4 regions of the Alteromonas sp. AMM-1 genome follow, and region 1 is predicted to be linked to each of the others. Evidence: predicted binding sites of a transcription regulator. Region 1 holds the regulator's gene; each other region holds the start of a gene.

Region 1 (4,487 bases):
ACAACGTGGTGATTGTGAGTAAAAACCCGGACGACTTTGTACAACGGGTTGAAACCGATTATCTGGAAATAGATCTGGACAAACAGTCGATGGTATCAGAAGCTCACGTTGTGATTTCCGGACCTGAATTTACTATTCAAAGCAATGGATTAACGGCCGATTTGCTGAATAAAACTTATGAGTTAAATCAACATGTACAAACCACTTATCAGCCTGCTAACTAGTGCTGCACTAGCTGTGTTAGCAACCACTGCTTATGCAGAACAATCGGACTTTAAAAAGCCGATAGAGCTAAAAGCTGAATCACAATTCTTAGACGGTAAAAATAAAAAGTCGGTGTTTATCGACAACGTACAAATTGTACAAGGCAGCCTGAATATTCTGGCCGACCGGGTAGAAGTAGAAGCCACTGAAGGCAAAGGTAAAGAAGTGTTTTCTGCCACGGGCAAGCCTGCTATTTACCGCCAAAAGCTGGATGATGGTCGCACAGTGGAAGCCAAGGCATTTGAAATTCGCTACGAAGTAGGTAGCCGCACGATCTCGCTAACCGGCAAAGCAGAACTACTGCAAAACAGCTCTGTGGTGAAAGGTGACTCTATTGTGTACAACATGGAAAAAGAGCAACTGATCGCCAAAGGCGATGGCAGTGGCACTGGCCGTGTTACCACGGTATTCAGCACCCAAACTATTGATGCATTAAAGCAGGAAAAGCAAGATAAGCAGGACAAAAAGCCCAAGAATCCCACACCTGATACCGATGCTAAGGAAGACCAGCGCTAATGGCAGTACTCACAGCGAAACACCTGGCAAAATCCTATAAATCCCGCCAGGTGGTACGGGACGTTAGTGTTGAAGTGTCAAGCGGCCAGATTGTAGGTTTACTCGGCCCTAATGGCGCAGGTAAAACCACTACGTTTTACATGATCGTTGGATTGGTGCCACTGGACAAAGGCGACATACGCATTGGCGACATGGATCTAACCCGCCAGCCCATGCATGAACGCGCGCGCCATGGCATTGGCTATTTGCCGCAGGAAGCGTCTATTTTTCGCAAACTCAGCGTATTCGACAACATCATGGCTATTCTGCAAACGCGTAAAGATTTAAGTGCAGATGAACGCCAGAATGAAGCCGATGCCCTGCTTGATGAATTTAATATCAACCATATACGCAATAGTACAGGCATGAGTTTATCGGGTGGTGAGCGCCGTCGGGTAGAGATTGCCCGGGCTCTGGCGGCCAATCCCAAATTTATTTTGCTGGACGAACCCTTTGCAGGTGTTGACCCAATTTCGGTTAATGATATAAAGAAGATCATTCAGCATTTGCGGGATAGGGATATCGGTATATTAATTACCGACCACAACGTGCGGGAAACCCTTGATGTGTGCGAGAAAGCATACATAGTGAGCCAGGGTGAACTGATAGCCCAGGGCACCGCAGAAGAGGTTTTAAGTAATCAAAAAGTGAAGGATGTATACCTTGGTGAGCAATTCAGGCTATAGTTAAGGTAAATATGAAAAAGCTTGATGCAATACCCCATCCAATAACAGGGCGTTAAGAAAAGAAGTAGATGAAACCATCTTTACAACTCAAATTTAGTCAACAACTTACCATGACGCCGCAGTTACAGCAGGCTATTAAGCTGCTGCAACTTTCTACGCTGGATTTACAGCAGGAAATTCAGGAAGCACTAGACGCTAATCCACTGCTGGAAATAGACGAAAGTAGCGATACCGACCACTTTGAAAGAAACAACCTGGATGCCGACAACGAGGCGCAACCCAGTACCAGCAGCGACAGTATGGATACCAACGAAGCGCTGGAGAAGAACGAATTACCCGATGAACTTCCCATCGACAGCACCTGGGACGAATACTACTCAGCAGGCTCGGCCCCTGCACCGGGCCCGTCATCTAACGACGACGAACAAATTTTTCAGGGTGAAACCACCGACAACATTCAGGACCATTTGCTTTGGCAGATGCGTTTAACCCCATTCAGCGATGTAGACCGGGCTATAGCTATCGCTATCATCGACTCAATTGACGAATCAGGATATTTAACGGTTAGCCTGGACGACATTCTTCAAAGCGTAAATTCTGAAGACGATGTGGATGAGCCCATAGAAATGGACGAAGTGGAATGCGTACTGAAACGCATTCAAATGTTCGACCCGATTGGTTCTGGTTCACGGACGCCACAGGAGTGCCTTCTGGTTCAGTTAAAGCAATTTGCCGAAGATACGCCCTGGCTGAACGAAGCAAAAATGCTGATCGACGAATACGCCGACTTACTTGGCAGTAAAGATTATCGAACCCTTATGCGTAAATCGCGTCTAAAAGAGGACGATTTGCGTGAAGCCATGCGTTTGTTGCAAACACTTAACCCCCGTCCTGGCAGTGCTCTTATTACCAAAGAGCCTGAATACGTGATCCCGGATGTGTCGGTGACCAAGCGCAATGGTCGATGGATGGTAGAACTCAATCCGGATAGTTTACCGAAACTGAGCGTTAACCAGCAGTACGCGGCCATGAGTCGCCAAGCGCGTAACAGCTCAGATTCACAGTTTATCCGTTCACATATGCAGGAAGCCAAATGGTTCATTAAGAGCCTGGAATCGCGTAACGAAACGCTGATGAAAGTGGCAAACTGTATTGTGCAACAGCAACTTGGCTTTTTTGAACACGGGCCGGAAATGATGAAGCCCATGGTACTGAATGACGTGGCAGAAATGGTAGATATGCACGAGTCCACCATTTCGCGCGTGACAACACAAAAGTACATGCACACACCGCGTGGTATTTTTGAGTTGAAGTACTTCTTCTCCAGCCATGTTGCCACTGAGTCTGGCGGCGAATGTTCGTCTACAGCAATTCGTGCGTTAATTAAGAAACTGGTTGCCGCAGAAAAGCCCAGTAAACCGCTCAGCGATAGCAAGATTGCTCAATTGTTGGCTGATCAAGGCATTATGGTTGCCCGGCGGACAATAGCAAAATACCGGGAATCGCTTTCGATTCCACCGTCTAACCAACGCAAGAGCCTCATTTAGGCTGAAATATAAGGAAGACGAACTATGCAAATTAATCTTTCAGGTCATCACGTTGAGATTACCGATTCTTTGCGTAATTATGTTGAGACAAAATTTACTAAACTGGAGCGACACTTCGATCACATATCCAATGTGCATGTGATCCTGAATGTTGAAAAACTGAGTCAAAAAGCGGAAGCTACAGTGCACTTAAGCGGTGCTGAAGTGTTTGCTTCGTCTGAAGATTCCGATATGTACGCGGCGATTGATAGCATGGTAGACAAACTGGATAGACAGGTTATCAAGCACAAGGAAAAGCTCAAAAAACATTAAGTCACCAACCTTATGAATATACAAGCGTTAGTGAGCCTGGACCGCACCGAGTGTGCGGTTCAGTGCAATAGCAAGAAACGAATTCTTGAAATTATCAGTGATATCGCCGCTCAGACGAGTCCCGAAATCGACAAGGAAACAGTGCTCAGTGCATTGATGGCCAGGGAGAAAGTAGGCAGTACTGGTATTGGCAATGGTATTGCACTGCCGCACGGCAGGCTGGCAGATTTATCCAAAGTGACCGCCGTGGTGGTGACGACTACGCCCGCTATTGACTTTGACGCCATTGACGATAAGCCCGTCGATATTTTCTTTGCGATATTAGTGCCGGAAAATCAAACTCAAGGCCACTTGCAGACTTTGGCAACTATCGCAGGTAAACTCAGTCAGAAAGATATTATCAAAGCCATTCGTGGAGCCGAAACCAAAGAAGAGGTTATTGCTGCTCTCTGTGATGGTTGAACAACCGGCTAACAAGGAACTGGGCTACACATGAAACTCATCATTATCAGCGGGCGCTCTGGCTCAGGTAAATCTGTTGCGTTACGCGCACTGGAAGACCTGGGTTATTACTGTGTTGACAACATTCCGGTAAATTTGCTGCCCACGCTTACTCACACTGTAGTAGATGAATACGATCAGGTTGCGGTAAGTATTGATGTGCGTAACCTGCCAAAAGACCCGGATGAATTGGTTGAAATTCTGGATTATTTGCCCTCGTCCTGGACAATGACCATCGTGTATATTGATGCCAGCGACGATATCCTGGTTAAGCGATTCAGCGAAACACGTCGTTTGCATCCACTGGCAAAGCTTAACAAATCACTGGCCGAATCCATCCAGGCAGAGCGCGAACTGCTCGCCCCGGTTACCGAACGCGCAGATTTGTATATCGACACCGACAATCTGTCAATCCACCAGCTGGCTGAACTGATCCGCGAACGGATCCTGGGCAAAAAGAGTTCCCGTTTAGTGTTGGTGTTTGAGTCTTTCGGCTTTAAACACGGCATCCCTAAAGACGCCGATTACGTGTTCGACGCGCGCTTTTTACCCAACCCACACTGGGAGCCGGATTTGAAACATTTAACCGGTTTAGACTCTCCGGTAGAAGCATTTCTTGGAT
Region 2 (4,487 bases), on a different contig from region 1:
TTAATGTGTTTAAAGTCCGGGAAGTGTTGCAATGCCCTGCGCTCACCTCAATGCCAAAGCTCAATCCTTTGGTTCGAGGCGTGGCACATATTCGCGGACAAACCATTTCAGTGATTGATTTAAGTATGGCAACCGGTGGTCGCCGTATTGAAGATTTAAAAACGGCATTCATTGTCATTGCTGAGTATAACCGTTCAGTGCAGGGGTTCCTGGTTGGTGCAGTTGAACGCATCATCAATACCAATTGGGATGCGATTATGCCGCCGCCTCAAGGCACTGGCAGAGCGAGTTATTTGACCGCGGTGACCGAAGTAGATAAAGAATTGGTTGAGATTCTGGACGTAGAAAAGATCCTCAATGAAATTTCGCCGCTCAATACTGAGGTGAGTGCCGACGTTGCCAGTAAACTGAATACCGATGCCCACAAAGATAAAATAATATTTATCGCCGATGATTCATCGGTGGCAAGAAATCAGGTGAAGCGAGCCCTCACAACGTTAGGGCTTGAAATTGAGATGGCTAAAAACGGCCTTGAGGCATTGAACCGGTTGAAAGAGATTGCAGCTGAAACCGGCGATGTGACAGACAAAGTGGGTGTGCTGGTATCGGATATCGAAATGCCTGAAATGGATGGCTACACACTGACCGCTGAAATCAAGAATACCCCTGAGTTACAAAAATTACATGTTGTGCTCCACACGTCATTGAGTGGCGTATTTAACCAGGCGATGGTTAAGAAAGTCGGTGCAGATGATTTTATCGCCAAGTTCCACCCGGATGAACTGGCGACAGCTGTTCAAAAATGGCTTGGCCCCACTGAATAAGCGAACGGAGTACTAACCGATTGGTTAATAAGGATGTATCACCTGAAGGGTACCGCAGGTTCAGGGATTTTCTTGAGCAGCAATGTGGTATTGTGCTGGGCGATAATAAGCAGTATTTGGTAAGAAGTCGCCTGGCCGGGTTGTTGTACGAGCATCAACTGGCCAGTATGGACGAATTGCTGGGAATCGCGATTTCCGGCCACAACCGCGCCTTATTGCAACAAGTCATCGACGCTATGACCACAAATGAAACATTGTGGTTTCGCGATACGTATCCATTTGAATTGCTCATCAACCAGATTTTGCCCGATCTTGCCACCCGGCAACGTAGATTGCGTATTTGGAGTGCTGCATGTTCTTCAGGGCAGGAGCCTTATTCTATTGGGATGTCTGTACTGGAATACCAGCGCAAAAGTCCTGCGGCAAAGAGCCTTAGTGTTGAAATAGTGGCAACGGATTTGTCCAGCAACATGCTTAAGAAATGTGAGCAGGGTTTGTACGATGAGCTGTCACTATCGCGCGGATTATCGGCAGAACGCCGCCAGCGCTATTTTTCGCAGCACGAAAGCGGCATGATGCAAGTTAATGCCGAGGTTCGTCGTATGGTGAGTTTCCGCAGTCTGAACCTGCTACACAGCTATTCCATGCTGGGTAAGTTTGACATTGTATTTTGCCGCAATGTGTTGATTTATTTTTCTACCGACATCAAGCAAAAAATACTGCAACAAATTGCCGCTCAACTCCAACCAAGCGGCATTCTCTTCCTTGGCGCGTCAGAGTCAGTTGCCTCTGCGGCAGAGAGTTACCGCATGATAAAATGCAACCCTGGGTTGTATTACGCTAAGAAAGATTAGTTAACTAATTGATTTAGCTTTATTCCTTAAATAAATATCCAATTTTTATTCTATTGGCACTCCCTTTGCTTAGTTGTGACTAAGTATTAGGAGTAGTGCTCATGGCAATTAATCTAGACAAACTCACAGGCTTCCATCAACAGGCGTTGAATATTCGCAACGACATAATGGAAGTGAGCGCCGGTAACCTGGCAAACGCCAACACCCCTGGCTATAAGGCCCGAGGCATAAACTTTCAACAAGCTATGGCTTCGGCGCAGTATGCAAGCGGTCAAAAAATGACACGTACTCATGAAAAACATATCAGCGGCGGCATGACCTCGTCAGCGGAAATTGGTTTCCGCATTCCTTCTCAACCGGATACGGGTGACGGCAATACGGTGGAAGTGCAGCGCGAGCGTAATGAATTCTTAGACGCATCGATGCGCTATCAGGCCAGCATTCAGTTTCTGGATGGCAAAATTAAAGGCATGAAAAAAGCGATTAGCGGAGGACAAGGGCAATGAGTTTATTTGATGTTATGTCAATTTCTGAATCGGGTATGCATGCAGAAAGTGTTCGCCTGAATACCACAGCCAGCAACATAGCTAACGCCAATACTGTGAGCAGTAGTGCAGGTGAAACTTACCGCGCACGTCATGCTGTTTTTGCCGCTGAACTGCAACGCGCCTCAAACGACCAGATGAAAGGCACCGAAGTAAAAGTGCTGGGCGTGGTAGAAAGCAACAAACCACTTAACGTTGAGTATGCGCCTAACAACCCATTGGCAGATGAAAATGGCTATATCTACAAGCCCAATGTGAACATTGTGGAAGAGATGGCCGATATGATGTCTGCGTCAAAAGCCTACGAAACCAACATTCAGGTAGCTGATACCGCCAAACGCATCTTCCGTCGCGTAATGATGCTTGGCCAGGGCCAGTAATGGCTGGCCATTAAGAGGATACTATTGTGAGTATAATCAACACCACAACAGGCTTAACCGACAACCTGTACTGGCAGGACGAGACGGTTCCGGTAGTCGATGGTTCTGAGCAAGCACTGAGTCAGGAAGACTTTTTCGCCTTGCTGACCGAGCAGTTAGCGAACCAGGATCCTACCAAGCCGGTAGACAATGATCAGATGGTGTCGCAAATGACCCAGTTCACTACTGCGGATGGCATCAACAAACTCAACGAAAAGTTTGAGACTTTTGCCACTTCAATGACGTCAAATCAGGCGTTACAGGCGTCTGGGCTGATTGGTCAGAACGTACTGGTAGAAAGCAACATTGGCTACATGGCTACTGATGGCGCAGGTGTCAGCGGTGTAGTGGTAAACGATCAAACTGTTCAGAACATGGAAATTACCATTACCAGTCCAAACGGCGAAGTGGTAAGGGTAATCAATGCCGGCACGCAAGCGGCAGGTAACATCCAGTTCAGTTGGGATGGCACTGACAGCCGCGGCAATATTATGCCGGCCGGCGAATACATTGTTAGTGCATCTGGTGAAGCTAATGGTGAAGGGGTGGCTATTTCCACCGCTATCAACCGACACGTTAGCAGTGTGAGCCTGGCAAGCAGCAGTCAGGGCATTATTTTGAATTTAGCAGGTGATGTCAGCATTAATCTTAAAGACGTCATTCAAATCGGCAGTTAGTAGGAGAGAAAACTCATGTCTTTTAATATTGCATTAAGTGGCGTATCTGCCGCACAAAAAGATTTGGACACCACCGCCAATAACATTGCCAACGTCAACACGGTAGGTTTTAAGGAATCGCGTGCTGAGTTTGGTGACGTATATGCGACATCATTATTGGCGGGCGGTAAAACAAAAGTAGGTGACGGTGTATTAACCCAGGAAGTTGCGCAGCAGTTTACCCAGGGTAGTTTACAGTTCACTAATACCGCATTGGATTTAGCGATCACCGGCAACGGCTTTTTTGCCACAGTACCAGAAATTACCTCACGCGATTTTTCGTTTACCCGTGCCGGTCAGTTTAAACTCGACGCCGACAACTTTGTGGTAAACAGTGCGGGCGATAATCTGGTTGGTTTTCCGGTTAACTCCGATGGTACCAGCGCTTCAGTGGCGTTAAGTACAACGGTTCCTGTGCGTATTCCTGATTCATCAGGTAATCCACAGCAAACCGGTGAAGTTGATATTCGCATGAACCTGCCAGCAGGTGAAGGCGCGCTGGATCCAGCCAGCTTCGACCCGGAAGACCCATTAACCTATAACGCCGCTACCTCGGTAACTGTTTATGACTCGCTGGGTGACAGCCATGTTATGACCTATTATTTCATTAAAGACAATGCAGTAGGTAGCGACAACGAATGGTATGTAGTTGCCTCGGTAGACGACACGCTGGTTGACTTGGTGAACTCTGACGGCACGGATTCAGACCCTACGACCGCCGTCAATTCTGCAGGCACCAATACCGGTAACGGCGTAACAGCTGCGAAGTTAATTTTCAGCCAGGGCGGTGAATTTACTGGTATTGAATCGCCAGATGGGGTGGCGCAGTCTGATTTTAAAATTGTAACCGAAGCATTGGGCGGAACAATTTTGGCGAACGGCTCTGATCCAACACAGCAAATTGCCATTGATTTTAACCTGGATCCAAATGGCGCTACGCCAAATGAACCTACTCAATTCGCATCTGCCTTTGAGGTAACTTCACTCGAGCAGGACGGTTTGCCAGTTGGTCGTTTAACCGGTATTGATATCGGCCCGGATGGCCTGGTTCGCGCAACCTTCTCAAACGGGACGTCTGAGCCTATCGTGCGCGTAGCCTTGGTACGCTTCTCAAACGAACAGGGCCTGA
Region 3 (4,487 bases), on a different contig from region 1:
ATTACGCGCAACATTCACGGGCAGTTAAGTAAGCAAAGCTGGTATCTGATTGTGGCCAATCACCTTAGCTACCTCGATATTGTGCTGTTAATTGAGTTTGCCAGTTTTCGCATTCCGGCCCCTAAGTTCTTCCTGAAACAAGAACTGATTTGGATGCCATTTGTAGGCCTGGGTGCGTGGGCGTTAGAAATGCCATTCATGAAGCGGTACTCACAACAGTACCTGAAAAAGCATCCGGAAAAGCGCGGCGCAGATATTGAAACCACCAAGCGCTCCTGCCAGAAGTTTCGCCATCAGCCCACTACCGTAATCAACTTTGTTGAAGGTACGCGCTTCACACCGCAAAAGCACACGGCAAAACAAAGCCCATTCCACCATCTGCTGCCTCCTAAGGCGGGTGGCATTGCCTTTACCCTGGCTACCATGGGAGAATTATTCACGCATATTCTGGACGTAACCTTACTGTACCCAGATAACAGCAAACACCCCATGCTGTCGATGGTAGCGGGCCAGATGACCCGTATTATTATTGACGTAAACGTGATTGATGTGCCGGAAGAAGCCATTGGCGATTACTACAACGACGAGGCTTTTAAAACCGGCTTTCAACACTGGGTGAACAGCGTTTGGCAACGCAAGGATCACACTATTACCAGGTTATTGGCAGGAGAATAAATACCCATGCTGACCGCCGCCAGGTTTCGCGAACAATTTTTATCGGTACTCCAGGAATTTGATGCCGGTATCGTTTTAAACAACCCACTATACAATACGCTGGCACTGGCGTTTATTGCAGTCGTCGCCTTTGCATTCCATTTGGGCGGCAGATTGTTTCTGCATTCAGTATTAACCCACTGGATCACTAAAACACAAACCAACTGGGATAACGCCCTTCGCGAGCACGGTTTCTTTAACCGCTTAATTCATCTGGTACCTGCATTAGTGGTGTTTCTGATCACCCCTATTTTGTTAACTGACGACAGCCTGCTTTATGCGGTTGTGATGAAAGCGGCCCTGCTGTATTTAATGCTGATAGCGCTGGTGTCTACCAGTGCGTTGCTCAACACGGTAGAAGACTGGTACAACACCACTGAGTTTGCACAAAAAGCCACGATCACCGGGTTTGTGCAGGTTATCAAGCTGTTACTGGCCATTTTGTTTATTCTGCTCAGTGTGTCGTTAATTGTCGATCGCAGCCCATTACTGCTGCTCTCGGGATTAACCGCCATTGCGGCGGTATTATTGTTGATTTTCCGCGATACCATTTTGGGATTTGTGTCAGGCATACAAATCACCGCGAACCGTTTGTTCAAAAATGGCGACTGGATACAAATAGATAAGTTTAATGTAGATGGCGAAATTATTGAGCTGGGCCTGACTAACGTTAAAGTGCGCAACTGGGACAATACCATTTCAACGCTGCCCACCTATAACCTTACCAACGAATCCATTAAAAACTGGCGGGGTATGCAGGAATCGGGCGGGCGTCGTATCAAGCGCGCCATTAACATCGATATTCACTCGGTAAAATTATACGACAACGAAAGTCTCAAAAAGGTAGCAAAAATTCGCTTTATCGCGGCCTATATCGAAAGCAAAATTCAGGAGTTACAGCGTTACCACAAAAATAACTCCATTGATGAGAATGACCTGCTGAATCGCCGCGCATTAACCAATATTGGTACATTCCGCGCCTACCTTGAGGCTTACCTTACCAAACACCCTAAAATTAATCAGGAAATGACATTAATGGTACGCCAGTTACCGCCCAGTGAATTGGGGATCCCGCTGGAAGTGTATTGTTTTTGCAGCGACAAAGCCTGGGTAAACTACGAAAAAGTACAGGCCGATATTTTTGATCATATCATGGCCATGTTGCCGTTGTTTGAGCTGCGGGCGTATCAGCGTGACTCGCATTTGTCGGCGCTGACTCAGATAGCGCATCAGAACAGCTAATACCAATTCGCTTAAACTGATTTACAGACATAAAAAAAGCGCGATTGCGCTTTTTTTATTTTACTACATTCGCTTGGTAACAGGGGTTATACAATGAGGTAACCCAGTACCAGAGACACTACCAGGCCAGATACACCCAGGTAGCCCATTTCGATTTTCTCGTGTAACGCTTCACTGCCTTGTTTGCTGCTCATGAAGCCAGAAATGATGCTGGTTAAACCTAAGGTAAAGGCCAATAACGCAACACCAAACAAAAGTGCATCAATCCACTCACTCATAATCTTATGTACCCTAGCCAAAATCTGCGCGTATTATGCACCAACCAAATAAAAATGAACATGCGGAATCACAATAATCCAATGAATATTGATTATGGTCAAAAACACCAACAATTAGTCAATACACCTTATTGATAGTGATTACTGCTCGCCAATCCGCGTCACAAAAAACGTAAATTATTGATATTTAAAAAATAAAAATATTGGCCCGGCTATTGCGAAGCCCATATCAAAGCCTGTTTATTGTAACAGCTGTTATACCAATTGCATGAAGAGGATCGCAATGAAAACAATCGCACTTTCAACTTTGTTTGCCGCAACACTGTGTACACTGCCAGCTCTGGCCCATACAGACGAGGATTCAGAGACAGGCAACCAGTGCAATACTCAACTGCATGGCTCAATTAACTATCAGTACGGAAAACTCACAGTCACCACTCAAGAGGGTGATGCTGTGCTGATCACGCCCAAACACGAATTGTTTATAAAGGGCGAAAAAGTGGAGTTGTCGGATGACGAACAACGTTGGGTAAGCGACTACTACACCAGCATTGAAACTGCCATACCCATGACAGTGCAAATTGCTACAGAAGGCCTGCATGTTGCCAGCTTTGCGGTAACTGAAGTATTTTCGGAAATGTTAGGCACCGACAATGAAATGGTGCAGGAGTTTGACGAATTCTTCACCGATCTGAAAGCCGAACTGAACACGCGTTTTTACGCCCCAGATGGCAGCTACCAGTTTAATTCTGAGGGCCTGAATGGTAACAATTGGATTGATGATGCCTGGGAAGACGAGTTTGAGTCTCGCGTGGAAAACCTGGTAGAGAAATCCATGGGACATATGCTCATGGCTATCGGCCGCCAGATGCTATTTGAAGATGGTGATATGGAAGATTTTGCCAGCCGCATGGAAAACTTTGGTGCCACCATAGAAGAGCGCGTTGGCGCACAAACCGAAGCCCTTGAACAAAAAGCCGACGAGCTGTGCACTGTGCTCGCCAAAGCTGACTATGCCGAAACTCGTATGCAGAAACATATTCCGGGTTTAAACGGCTTGGATCTGCTGGAAATCAGCCGCGACTACAAAATGCAAAAGTAACGGATTTACTTAACCGCCAAGTAATTTATACCAATTCGCATAGAAGTTTGCCCTCTCAGAGTGAGTCAAAACGACTTAGATCACGACGCGCACTCTGAGGCATAGCCATTCTATGTCCAGAGGGCGCAACACAGATGTAAGTCGTTTTGGCCACTCCCTTCGGGCAACACTGGCAGACTTTTTAGCGTTGTTATGCTTGCTTGATTTGGAACCACCAAACCTGTGCAACCAAGCCTAGCTAAAAAGCCTGCCAGTGCTGCTGAGTGAGCAAACTTCTATGCGAATTGGTATTAAACCCGCTATTTCAACCCTTTTGCGTGATAGGCGCGTATACTGATGCAAAATCAATTTACGGGCTCTATCATGCAAAACAAGCTCCTGCTGTGCGGATGTGGTTGGTTAGGTGGCTACGCCGCAAAGCACTTTTCATCGCGCTATGTCATTACCGGTACTACTCGCAATCCAAGCAAAGCACAGCAACTCACTGAAGCAGGTATTAGCCCTTTAAAATACGAATTAGGGCAATCCGCTGACGCACTGGCAGACGCAGCCAATAACAGTATTGTGATCCTCAATATTCCGCCCGGCAGACGCAATCCTGACCTCTCTGACTTTACCCGCTCGATGTGTGAATTAATCACCGCGCTGTTTACCAAAGCCAAGCCTGCTTTAGTTATATTCATTAGCACCACATCGGTATACGGCGACAGCGAAGGCGTGATCACTGAAAGCTCAGCCGTTGCACCTTCAACGGCATCAGGGATTGCCCATGTTGAGATTGAACAGCATCTTGTGAGCACCGCCCCGCAACATAGCTATGTACTGAGGCTAGCCGGATTGGTTGGCCCCGACAGGCACCCGGTTAACACCCTTGCAGGGCGCACATTAACGGGCGCCAATCAGTTAGTTAACCTGGTGCATATAGATGACGTGTTACAGGCCATAGAGGCGCTTATACAGTTAAGGCCAACCAACCCAATATGGCACCTGTGTAGCAATGATCACCCCAAACGCGGAATATACTACCCTAAAATGGCATTGCGCCGCGGGCTCAACAATATTGAGTTTAGTGATAATCCGGATGAAACAAACCCGGGAGAAGGAAAACGAATTGATGCTAGCGCAACACTTAGCACACTGCAATTAGCGCT
Region 4 (4,487 bases), on a different contig from region 1:
ACTCGCTGTTGTTGGGCAGACTGACGTTTGAGTTCGGATTTACTGACGGGCTCATCAAAACCGGGATAGTCGTCGTTGCTAACCTGGTTTTCGTCATCGTATTGACTCGGGTCGGTCATGGGACTCTCGTGTTAAACTGAATAATAGTAAATTGTAGCCCATGAACAATGGACATTTATAGCGAAACTTCTATGCAAATCGAACAACAACTCGCAGAAATTCAATCTAAAGTTGCCGATGTACTGAGTCTGGCACTGAAAAAAGGGGCAACGCAGGCTGAAGCCAGCATGTCGAAAGTGGAAGGGATCTCCGTATCCTCCCGTATGCGTGAAGTTGAAAATATTGAATTTACCAATGATGGCGGACTGGGCATCAGCGTGTACGTGGGTAAGCACAAGGGCAGTGCGTCTACAGCCGATCTCAGTATGTCAGCATTGACACTGGCCGTTGAAAAGGCTGTGGATATCGCCCGTTACACCAGTGAAGACCCTTGTACCGGCCTTGCCGACGCAGAGTTGATGGCTACTGAGTTTCCGGATTTAGAATTATATCATCCGATTCCGCTGGACCCCGAAAAGGCCATTCAAACCGCCATTGCTGCGGAAAGCGCTGCGCTGGATTACGATGAGCGGATAACCAATACCGATGGTGCCAGTTACAACGCCAACATTGGACTACGGGTGTATGGCAACACGCATGGGATCAATGCGGGATACACCAGCAGTCGCTATAGCCTTAGCTGTATGGTAATTGGCAGTCAGGGCGAAGATATGCAGCGCGACTACGCCTATACCGTTAATCGCAATGCCAGCTTACTGGACAGCCCTCAACAGGTAGGCAAGGAAGCGGCAAAAGCAACGGTAGATCGCTTAGGTGCACGAAAAATCAAAACCGCAACGGTGCCGGTACTGATCGACAAGCAAATTGCGGCAGGACTATTTGGGCATTACATTGGCGCCATCAGCGGTGGGTCACTTTATCGTCGCTCGTCGTTCCTGTTGGACAAGCTGGGTACTCAGGTTTTCCCATCCTGGCTTAATATCATTGAGCGACCACATTTGAAAGGTGCGCTGGCAAGCAGTAACTTCGACAGTGAAGGTGTGGCAACCCGCGACATGACGATTGTTGAGGACGGCTTGCTCTCAACCTATCTGTATACCAGTTATTCGGCCCGAAAGCTCAATACAGTCACTAACGGCCACGCGGGTGGTATTCACAACCTGATTGTGAACCATACGGGGCAAAGCGATGCCGAACTGCTCAAAACCATGGGTACAGGTTTATGGGTTACTGAACTCATGGGACAGGGTGTGAATATCGTTACCGGCGATTATTCGCGAGGTGCCGCTGGGTTTTGGGTAGAAAACGGTATTGTTCAGTATCCGGTTCACGAAATAACCATTGCCGGCACGTTGCAGGACATGTTTGCCAACATCGTTGCAATTGGTGCGCAGCAGGACGCTCGTGGCAGCGTAAGCACGGGGTCTGTGTTACTGGATAAAATGACCATAGCGGGCGCTTAAAAACAAGTGGTACGATCTGTCAGGATTTTTATCACTTTTTAAGAAGTTGGTTTTTTTTAAATAATTTAATCATAAAATTCATATGGTTATTTTTTGGATCGATATTTGCTTTGACGTTTGTTTAAGAGCGGCAGGGAAGAAATAAGGTACATATCTTTGAAAACACTTAATCAATTATTAGCGTCGTTAGCCGTTGTCGTGTCGATGAGCACAGTAGCGTCCGTTGAAAATGTAGGTACCTATAACCTGATTTTGAAAAACGATCTGAACACCAGCAGTGATATCGAAGGCCGCATCATGATTGGTGGCAACATCGATATGGCTGGCAAGTCGCTGGATGTTGCAAGCCGTATAGCGGCAGACCCCGTGGTTGACGCTGTAACCGTTGTTGGCAACATCACTGCAAACGATGTAAAAACCCAAAACGGTAATATTGTTTACGGCGGTTCGGCTGGCAGTACAAACCTGATTTTAAACGGCAGTGGTGCTGTCGTTCAGCAAAGTCAGAGTGTGCTTCAAAATCAGTTTGATGCGATTTATCAAAGCGTGATTGACGACAGTAATTATTACAAGTCACTTACTGCTAACGGTACGTTTAACACGTCAGATATGAATAACCTGAAGTTTGAATCGACCAGTAGCGATGATCTGCTGGTATTTAATATCAACGGTTCTGATTTGTTAAACGGTAGCTTTAGTTTTGGTTTTACGCCCACAGTGCCAATTATTATTAACGTGGCAGGTACCGGTGCGTTGAGTATTAACGCTAAGGCTTTTGGTAACTTTACAAAACAGGTTGCCTCTCTGGTATTGTGGAACTTCTACGATTACACCTCAATTGGTTTTAATGGCGACGGCTGGAACGGTTCGGTGTTAGCTCCCAATGCAGACATCACCAGTGGTACCGGTAGTCTCGATGGCGGTTTTGCAGCGCTGTCTTATACAGGTACGGTTGAACTGCACAATCAATTGTTCACGTATGTGCCGCCAGGTAACACGCCTGGTGAAGAAGTACCCGCACCACCCGTATTCTTTTTGTTGTTTGGTGGTCTGATCGCCACCCTTGCACTGAAACGTCGTAAGTAGCGCAAAAACACACATGGTTAAGAAAAGGCTGGGATCCCAGCCTTTTTGCTTTTTAAAATTCGTAATATTATGGCAATCACTATGCCCCGGTTACAGGATATAAAATTACCTTTGTACTCAATTATTTTTGGTAAGCAAATGGCATACGCCGCCGTTACAAGACTCACGAAAGTAGTAGTATTACTCCTTGTTATTGGGGGGGTAAATGCTGAGTCACAATCTGATACGGCGTCAATCGAGTGTGAAAAAGCCGAATTCAGTTACGAACAAGGCGATGCGGATACCGCGCTGATTCACCTTAAGCGTTGTCAGCAAGCAATGCCCGAATATTTGCCTGCACTGGCTTTGCTTGGCAAGATCCAGAGCCGGCAAAAGGCCTATCCTCAAGCAGTTATTACGTTCAACGACGCAATAAAGCGTGGTGCAGATGAATCCCTGTTCGCCAGAGAGTGGGCGGATGCGCTGTTAGCTGTACGTGAGTATGAAGTAATAAAGGATTTTGCGGGTTATGTAGCGTTCCCGGACAGCCAAAAAGCATACTGGCTACTGGCCCGGGCCGAATCCTGTATGGCGCTGCAGGAAGAAACCTGCGCGAGGGAAAGCTATAACCTGCGTGGCGAGATAGCTGATGACATCGAGCAACCCCTTGGGCTTGCCGGTATCGCTATAAAAACGCGAAACTGGAAAGCCGCGAATCGTCATTTACAACAAGCGCGTAAATTCAACGATACTGATATTCGCGTTTGGCTTGCCATGGCACAGGTGAGTCAGGGACAGGGAAAGATTGAGCAGGCATTGGATTATGCCGCACTGGCTTTTCAGATAAACCCTGAGCATCCCCTGGTGCTGAGAATTATGGCCGATTTGTATCTGGCCGCCAACGACGACGCTCAGGCGCTAAGCACGGTTGATGCGATATTGAAGCAGTCGCCCCAGGACCCTTACGCGCTGCTGGTAAGTAATAGCCTGACAAGCAACACCGAACGGGCGTTGCAACTTCAGGCTGTAAAAAATCAAATTGAAAAACTGAGGGCTTCGCTGACCGAGCCTTCAGATGAATTAATGTATTTACAGGGGTTAATTGCCTACCAGGAAGGTACGCTTGAAACCGCCATTACTCAGTTTGAACACCTTTACAAGGAAAAGGCCTATTTTCCGCAGACTATCGTTCTGCTGGCTAAAACTCAGGTGCAACTCGGGCAGCGGGCAGAGGCGATAAAGGTTCTGGAAGCAAACCAGGATCTATTACTAACGGAAGCACCAACTGCATACGCGTTGTTGATTGAGTTATTCATAGAGCAAGGTACCGTATTTAAAGCACTGGGTAGTTGGCAAACCTTCATCAGTACTTACCCTAAGCGAATTGACGCGCAGTTGCTGGAAGTTAAAATTTTACTCGCCCGTGGCTTACTGGACCGCGGAGCTGAAAAACTTACCGTATTGCAACAGCGTTATCCGGACTCAACCGAAATTCAAACCGTATATGCCGTGGTGATGGCCAGAGCCAATCAACCTGAGCGCGCATTAATGGCCGTAAAGCAATTGTTGGGAGCAGAGCCACAAAGTGCTTATCTGCTTAACTTTAAAGGTGCTCTGCATCTGATGCTTCATCAGTACGCTGATGCAGCAACGGCATTGGATGAGGCGCTCAGACTATCGCCTGATTTAACACCCGCAAAAATCAATCGCATTTGGCTGACTTACCAGCAAGGTGAAACCGAGCGGGCTGTAAATGAGGCGAGAGAGCTTTCCAGCAGGCTGCCAAGAGATTTAGCGGTTGGTCAGTTGTATGCAGGGTTGTTATTGTCGTCAGGGCAGTCTGGTCAGGCAATGAACCAGTATCTGCGTTTAATGCAACTTGATGATACGCAGCAAAGC

What was found. The regulator sigma-54, encoded in region 1, starts transcription at its own class of promoters, with help from an activator protein. The targets are predictions, from matches to a motif close to GTTGGCACGNNNNTNGNNT.
Region 2: flgB (flagellar basal body rod protein FlgB) is a predicted target of sigma-54. The motif match lies at 1,731-1,749, and genes of this name have one in related genera.
Region 3: ACLR2L_RS03520 (DUF2884 family protein) is a predicted target of sigma-54. The motif match lies at 2,437-2,455, and genes of this name have one in related genera.
Region 4: ACLR2L_RS04665 (choice-of-anchor A family protein) is a predicted target of sigma-54. The motif match lies at 1,616-1,634, and genes of this name have one in related genera.

The regions. Positions count from the first base shown of each region.
Region 1 is NZ_JBLBUE010000006.1:47,892-52,378, reverse strand. Features, by position in the region: gene lptC (LPS export ABC transporter periplasmic protein LptC) at 1-224, shown strand, start outside; gene lptA (lipopolysaccharide transport periplasmic protein LptA) at 193-780, shown strand; gene lptB (LPS export ABC transporter ATP-binding protein) at 780-1,505, shown strand; gene ACLR2L_RS02625 (RNA polymerase factor sigma-54) at 1,574-3,052, shown strand; gene hpf (ribosome hibernation promoting factor) at 3,077-3,364, shown strand; gene ptsN (PTS IIA-like nitrogen regulatory protein PtsN) at 3,377-3,826, shown strand; gene rapZ (RNase adapter RapZ) at 3,857-4,487, shown strand, end outside.
Region 2 is NZ_JBLBUE010000018.1:18,105-22,591, reverse strand. Features, by position in the region: gene ACLR2L_RS05790 (chemotaxis protein CheV) at 1-824, shown strand, start outside; gene ACLR2L_RS05785 (CheR family methyltransferase) at 845-1,678, shown strand; gene flgB (flagellar basal body rod protein FlgB) at 1,780-2,184, shown strand; gene flgC (flagellar basal body rod protein FlgC) at 2,181-2,603, shown strand; gene ACLR2L_RS05770 (flagellar hook assembly protein FlgD) at 2,639-3,319, shown strand; gene flgE (flagellar hook protein FlgE) at 3,335-4,487, shown strand, end outside.
Region 3 is NZ_JBLBUE010000009.1:39,547-44,033, forward strand. Features, by position in the region: gene ACLR2L_RS03505 (acyltransferase) at 1-675, shown strand, start outside; gene ACLR2L_RS03510 (mechanosensitive ion channel family protein) at 682-1,956, shown strand; gene ACLR2L_RS03515 (hypothetical protein) at 2,043-2,234, opposite strand; gene ACLR2L_RS03520 (DUF2884 family protein) at 2,518-3,336, shown strand; gene ACLR2L_RS03525 (NAD-dependent epimerase/dehydratase family protein) at 3,700-4,487, shown strand, end outside.
Region 4 is NZ_JBLBUE010000013.1:38,286-42,772, forward strand. Features, by position in the region: gene yjgA (ribosome biogenesis factor YjgA) at 1-119, opposite strand, end outside; gene pmbA (metalloprotease PmbA) at 192-1,523, shown strand; gene ACLR2L_RS04665 (choice-of-anchor A family protein) at 1,680-2,609, shown strand; gene ACLR2L_RS04670 (tetratricopeptide repeat protein) at 2,691-4,487, shown strand, end outside.